Spartinivicinus marinus: one gene and its partner. The protein of the gene in region 2 binds, or shares a complex with, the protein of the main gene of each other region. Links are inferred from orthologs where the notes say so. Each region holds a gene or a part of one and is shown on either strand. Other genes may lie near its edges. The genes, in order: uvrD and uvrB.

Region 1 (3,287 bases), 2.1 Mb from region 2 along the record:
TGTTGCTAGGTCTGCAATGCTGATATGCATAACACGAGTAGGGTTATGAAGTACAAAATCTGCCACTTTCTGCTCAGATCGGCGAAGTTGACTGTAGCATTGCTGGATTTGTTGTAACAGCTGAATAGAAACCATGTGAGGTGAATCTTTGCTGGGCCTGTTTGTAGTTATACTACAAAAAATGCATACAAACTATATGGAAATAAGGTTAAGTAGGTCTAACCTGAATATTTTATGGCTACCCAAAACACTGTGGCTGATTGAAATATCTGGCTCAGCATTGCAAGCTAAGGCTGCTCGCCGCTAAACTAGATGATCTTAAACAAGATAGCTGCTGTTTAATTTCTGCCCACACTACTCCTGGCTACAAATCACTATGGATGTATCCCAAACTTTAGACTCATTAAATACTGCTCAGCGTGAGGTAGTTGCTTCACCTATTGGAAATTGCCTGGTGTTGGCTGGTGCAGGTAGTGGTAAAACACGAGTATTAGTACACCGTATTGCTTGGCTGATCCAAACTGAAGGTATTTCGCCACATGCTATTATGGCCGTGACCTTTACCAATAAAGCGGCAGCAGAAATGCGTAGTCGAATTGAATCCCTATTGGGGGTGAGTACCCGCGGAATGTGGGTGGGCACTTTTCATGGTTTGGCTCACCGTTTATTGAGGCTGCACTGGCGAGATGCTGGGCTGCCAGCGAACTTTCAAATATTAGATGCTGATGACCAACTGCGTTTAATTAAGCGCCTTATGAAGGGCTTAAACTTAGATGAAGCCAAGTGGCCACCCAAACAAGCTCAGTGGTACATTAATAACCAAAAAGATGAAGGACGCCGGCCACAAAATATAGAGCCATATGGTGACCCGTTTGAAGTGACAATGCTAAAGGTTTATCAAGCCTATGAAGAGGCTTGTCGTTTATCTGGGATGGTGGATTTTGCTGAGTTGCTACTGAGAGCCCATGAGATATGGCTGCATAAACCAGAAATTTTAAAGCACTACCAGCAGCGATTCCGCTATTTATTGGTAGATGAGTTTCAAGACACTAATACTATTCAATACGCCTGGTTAAGGGTGTTGTCTGGGAATCAAATTCCCGTGATGGTGGTGGGTGATGATGATCAGTCTATATACGGCTGGCGCGGTGCAAAAATCGAAAATATCCGACAGTTTGGTAAAGATTTTTCTGATAGCCAGACTATTCGTTTGGAGCAAAACTATCGATCGACCAAAACTATCTTGCAGGCAGCTAATGCTTTAATTGCCCATAACCCCAGTCGACTGGGTAAAGAATTATGGACAGAAGGTGATAAAGGCAATGAAATTCAGCTGTATGCTGGGTTTAATGAAGTTGATGAGGCCCGCTTTATAGCTCAACGTATTTCCAATTATTTAGAAAGCCACAAGGGTAAATATAGTGATATTGCTTTATTGTATCGCTCAAATGCTCAGTCGCGTATTTTGGAAGAAGCCTTATTAAGAGGCAGTATTCCTTATCGCATATATGGTGGCTTACGATTTTTTGAACGTGCTGAAATAAAAAATGCATTAGCTTACTTGCGGCTTTTGGTAAATCGCAATGATGATGGTGCTTTTGAGCGGGTAGTGAATTTACCAACACGCGGTATTGGTAACAAAACCCTGGAGTTTGTTCGAAATACGGCGAAAACCAATGACGCTAGCTTATGGCAGGCAGCTGAACAAGTGATTAATCAACGGCAGATATCAGCACGAGCAGCAAACGCGTTGTCAGGATTTTTACAGCTCATTAATAATATAGATTCAGCCACTGATGAAATGGACTTGGCAGCATTAGCTGATCAAGTAATTACCATGAGTGGCTTGATTGAGTTTCATCAAAAAGAAAAAGGAGAAAAAGGTCGTGCTCGGGTAGAAAACTTAGAAGAATTAGTGTCTGCTTGTAAAACATTTGACCCGGATGACTACTTTATTGAAGGAGCAGAACAACAGCCCAGCCCATTAGCTGCCTTCTTAGACCATGCAGCACTGGAAGCAGGTGACACTCAAGCTGATCAATTTGAAGATTGTGTACAGCTAATGACGTTGCACTCCGCCAAGGGGCTTGAGTTTCCTTTGGTATTTTTAACGGGTATGGAGCAAGGTCTCTTTCCTCACAAAATATCCCTGGAAGACCCTGATGGCTTAGAAGAAGAGCGACGCTTATGTTATGTAGGCATTACCCGTGCAATGCAGCAGTTGTACTTAACCTATGCTGAATCCAGACGGTTACATGGCCAGGAAAATATAAATAGACCCTCGCGATTTATAAAAGAAATCCCTACTGAGTTAGTTAATGAAATACGAATAAATGCGTCTATTACCAGGCCAACGTATACCCGTATAGCCCCTCGTGCAGTGCAGGTAATAGCGGACAAAAGCCCAATACCCGAAACAGACTTGCAGGTTGGTCAGCGAGTGTTGCATAGTATCTTTGGCGAAGGCACTATTATAAATTACGAAGGGCAGGGCGCTCAGGCTAGAGTTCAAGTGAATTTTGCCAATGAAGGCGCTAAGTGGCTGGTAGTCGCTTATGCTAAGCTAGAAGTTATTGATTAATCGATAAAAATAACTGCTAACAAAATAAACAACATAAAATAGAACAACAAAGGCACAATACTTACCCTTAATGGCCTAAAGTAAAAAGCTCTAAAACTAAACAGCTGAAGAGTTGTTAAACTTTAGACGTTTATAGGCGAAAGCGGGTGAGCAAGTGCCTTATAACCTTTGACGGTTCAAAAAATATAACCAAAGCGGATGAGGTATAGGGCAGGTCAACACATATATGTAGGCTGGTACTAACAACCAATAAAAAAGCATTCGCGCACGGTATATTTAGAGAAAAATAACAAATATTGTTTAGTTAAAGGTTTCACGAATAGATAGGGAGTCATTCATATGAAACGACGCGACTTTGTAACTGCATTAGGTATTGGGGCTGGTGCTGCTGCACTATCTGCCTGTGGTAAAAAAGAATCTGAAGATTGCGCCCAACAAGGCATAGGCGAGCAGGCAGCCAGCAAAGATGTTATCCATTGGAAAATGGTAACTACATGGCCAAAAAACTTTCCTGGACTAGGTACAGCCCCAGAGCGCTTTGCTAAAAATGTCGCGAAAATGAGTAATGGGCGGCTGCAAATAAAAGTACATGGTGCGGGTGAGCTGGTTCCTGCCTTGGAAGCATTTAGTGCGGTATCAGCTGGCACAGCACAAATAGGCCATGGTGCTGCTTATTATTGGAAAGGCAAAGAACCTGCTGCACAGT
Region 2 (3,283 bases):
GGTAAACTGTCGACTCATAGATAACGATATCACCCTTGCTGATTACTTTAGCAAGCATTTCACTGGCTTTGGTTAAAGGGGTTAAATCAGGCTGCCGATAGTCATCAATTGGCGTAGGAACAGTCACAATATAGATAGAGCAGTCTTTCAGGTCAGCTACACTGGCTGTATAACTGATTTTATCTACCGCTTTTAACTCAGCTGAGTCCACTTCCAAGGTTTTGTCTACACCATCACAAAGCTCAGCAACTCGCGTTTGATTAATATCAAAGCCAACTGTGTTATAGTGCTTGCCAAACTCCACGGCTAATGGCAAACCCACATAACCTAAGCCAATTACTGCGATTTTCTTTTCTTTTAATCGCTGGTCCATGTAGTCGTTTCTCCGCCTAAAATCTAACTCATTTATCAATTTAAAGGTTATAACTGCCGGCAAGTATAATCCTAGTAAGCACTAATGACTACGCAAGCAATTTCGACTAAGCCCCAACTATTGTAAGAGCGCATTTTGCTTTAGTTGATTAATGTGATCACGTACCGACGCTGCTTCCTCAAACTCAAGGTTCTTGGCATGCTCATACATTTTCTCTTCAAGCTTACTGATTTGCGCTAACAAACTCTCTCGGCTAGCGTGCTTCACTTGATACTGTGCTTCCGGCTCTGCAACCTTCCTCTGCTGCTTGCCCTTCTTGCCTTTTTTCCCTGGAATTGTGGCACCTTCAAGAATATCCGCAACAGCTTTGGTCACTCCTTTTGGAGTAATGCCATGCTGTTGATTGTACGCCACCTGTTTTGCTCGACGGCGATCAGTTTCATCAATGGCACGCTGCATAGAGCCGGTAATTTTATCCGCATATAAAATCGCTTTACCGTGAATATTACGGGCAGCGCGGCCAATAGTTTGAATTAGGGAACGATCTGAGCGTAAGAAGCCTTCTTTATCTGCATCCAGAATAGCCACCAAGGCGACTTCGGGCATATCCAGGCCTTCTCTTAGCAGGTTAATGCCCACCAATACATCAAACACCCCCAGGCGCAGGTCGCGTATAATCTCTACACGCTCAACCGTATCAATATCTGAGTGTAAATAACGGACCTTAACCCCATGCTCAAGCAGAAACTCCGTTAGATCTTCTGCCATCCGCTTAGTTAAGGTAGTTACCAACACCCGTTGCTGCTGCTCTACATACACACTGATTTCAGACAATAAGTCATCGATTTGACTAGTCGCAGGCCGAACTTCTATTTCTGGATCAATTAGCCCTGTTGGCCTTACCACCAACTCAACCTGCTGACCTTGGTGCTCCATTTCATACGGGCCTGGTGTTGCTGACACAAAAATAGTTTGCGGGCGTTTCAGCTCCCACTCTTCAAACTTCATCGGACGGTTATCCAAGGCAGAAGGTAAGCGGAAGCCATACTCCACTAGGGTTTCCTTACGAGAGCGGTCACCACGATACATGGCCCCCACTTGCGGCACAGTCACATGAGACTCATCAATCACTAACAAGGCATCATCGGGTAGGTAATCAAATAGGGTTGGTGGGGGTTCGCCTGGAGCCCGACCAGAAAGATAGCGGGAGTAGTTTTCAATACCTGTGCAATAGCCCAACTCCATGATCATTTCTAAATCATAACGAGTGCGTTGTTCTAGGCGCTGAGCTTCAACCAACTTATTATTACTTCGTAACTGCTCCAGACGCTCTTTTAATTCAACTTTTATTTCTTCAACAGCATCCAGCAATTTTTGCCTTGGTGTCACATAGTGAGACTTGGGGAAAATAGTGACTCGGGGAGTCTTTTGAGTGACCGTTCCTGTCAGTGGGTCAAAGTAAGCCAGTTGGTCAATCTCTTCATCAAATAACTCAACTCGAACGGCTTCCTGTTCAGAGTCTGCTGGGAAAATATCAATGACATCACCGCGCACTCGGTAGGTTCCCCTTCGTAACTCAAGATCATTACGAGTATATTGCAGCTCAGCCAATCGCCTTAAAATAGTTCGCTGATCAACCGTATCACCTCGATCAAGGTGCATCACCATTTTCAAATAAGATTCTGGATCACCCAAGCCATAAATTGCCGAAACAGTGGCCACTATGATGGCATCAGACCTTTCAAGTAATGCCTTTGTTGCCGAAAGGCGCATCTGATCAATGTGGTCATTGATTGAAGCATCTTTTTCAATGTAGGTATCAGAGGTGGGTACATAAGCTTCTGGCTGGTAGTAGTCGTAATAAGAAACAAAGTACTCAACAGAGTTATTTGGGAAAAAACTTTTGAATTCGCCATACAATTGAGCCGCTAGCGTCTTATTATGTGCCATCACTAATGTAGGCCGTTGTAACTGCTCAATCACTTTGGCTACTGAGTAAGTTTTACCTGACCCAGTAACGCCTAATAAAGTCTGTGATGCCAGGCCAGCATTCACACCTTGTATCACAGCCTTAATCGCTGCGCCTTGATCACCTGCTGGCTGAAACGTTGAAACAACTTGAAATTGCTTTGTCATGGTTCCTGAAGCCTGCTTCATCTAGTATGATGGATGAGCAAAAGATCTAAAAAGTCAGTTAATACCTACCCAATATATTAGGGCTATTTTTAACTGGTAATTACCCCAAACGTAATAACTATTTACGAATGGGTATACAGGCTAGCCTGAGCAAATCAAATAGTAAACACATAAACCGATTTAAGAGGAATCAAGGTGGACGTGCAGCTCTCCCTTCGTGTCAGTGCCATCAAACCTTCCCCCACATTAGCCGTCACCAGCCGTGCAGCCGCACTGCGTGCTGAAGGTAAAGATATTATTGGTCTAGGTGCTGGTGAGCCTGATTTTGACACACCCAAACATATTAAAGATGCAGCCATTGCTGCCATCAATGCAGGCCAAACAAAATATACTGCTGTAGATGGTACAACCGAACTAAAACAAGCCATCATTAATAAACTGGCTAATGATAATCAGCTCACCTATCAGCCGAACCAGATCCTGGTTTCCTCTGGTGGAAAGCAAAGCTTTTTCAACTTGGCTTTAGCCCTGTTAAACCCAGGTGATGAGGTCATTATCCCCGCTCCTTACTGGGTTTCTTATCCTGATATGGTGAAGATTGCAGAGGCTGAACCTATCATCATCCCTACCCTGGAGGAGAACCGGTTTAAGCTGACTGCTGAGCAACTATCTGCCGCTATTACAGATAAGACCCGGCTGGTTGTTTTGAATAGCCCATCAAACCCTACAGGTGTCGCCTATACTAAAGCTGACTTAGCCGCATTAGCTGAAGTA

Evidence for each region.
Region 1: the proteins of uvrB (region 2) and uvrD are in contact, whole or in part, in a crystal structure (PDB 7EGT), measured with the Thermus thermophilus proteins. The link is inferred for Spartinivicinus marinus from one-to-one orthologs. Residues at the interface, in WP_096411307.1 of Thermus thermophilus: Glu23, Leu25, Arg26, Asp27, Gly28, Glu29, Arg30, Phe31, Arg55, Glu326, Asp327, Phe328, Glu379, Ser382, Gln383, His398, Gly400, Arg401; in WP_096412145.1 of Thermus thermophilus: His654, Arg656, Phe657, Gln666, Asp668, Glu669, Lys680, Arg681, Leu682, Ser683, Lys685, Tyr686, Ala687.

Annotation. Positions count from the first base shown.
Region 1 is NZ_JAPJZK010000001.1:2,735,827-2,739,113, forward strand. What follows is about bases 21-2,978. They hold uvrD (DNA helicase II), read left to right. Parts: upstream 21-376; coding sequence 377-2,581; downstream 2,582-2,978. Other genes in these bases: hexR (transcriptional regulator HexR), read right to left, coding at 21-135; OQE68_RS12370 (TRAP transporter substrate-binding protein), read left to right, coding at 2,921-2,978. In the rest of the region: more of hexR, read right to left, coding at 1-20; more of OQE68_RS12370, read left to right, coding at 2,979-3,287. UniProt on the Escherichia coli protein: A helicase with DNA-dependent ATPase activity. Unwinds DNA duplexes with 3'-5' polarity. Translocates on single-stranded DNA with 3'-5' polarity. Initiates unwinding more efficiently from a nicked substrate than double-stranded DNA.
Region 2 is NZ_JAPJZK010000001.1:654,621-657,903, forward strand. The notes cover bases 1-2,954. They hold uvrB (excinuclease ABC subunit UvrB), read right to left. Parts: upstream 2,510-2,954; coding sequence 491-2,509; downstream 1-490. Other genes in these bases: tviB (Vi polysaccharide biosynthesis UDP-N-acetylglucosamine C-6 dehydrogenase TviB), read right to left, coding at 1-373; OQE68_RS03240 (pyridoxal phosphate-dependent aminotransferase), read left to right, coding at 2,705-2,954. Also shown: more of OQE68_RS03240, read left to right, coding at 2,955-3,283. UniProt on the Escherichia coli protein: The UvrABC repair system catalyzes the recognition and processing of DNA lesions. A damage recognition complex composed of 2 UvrA and 2 UvrB subunits scans DNA for abnormalities.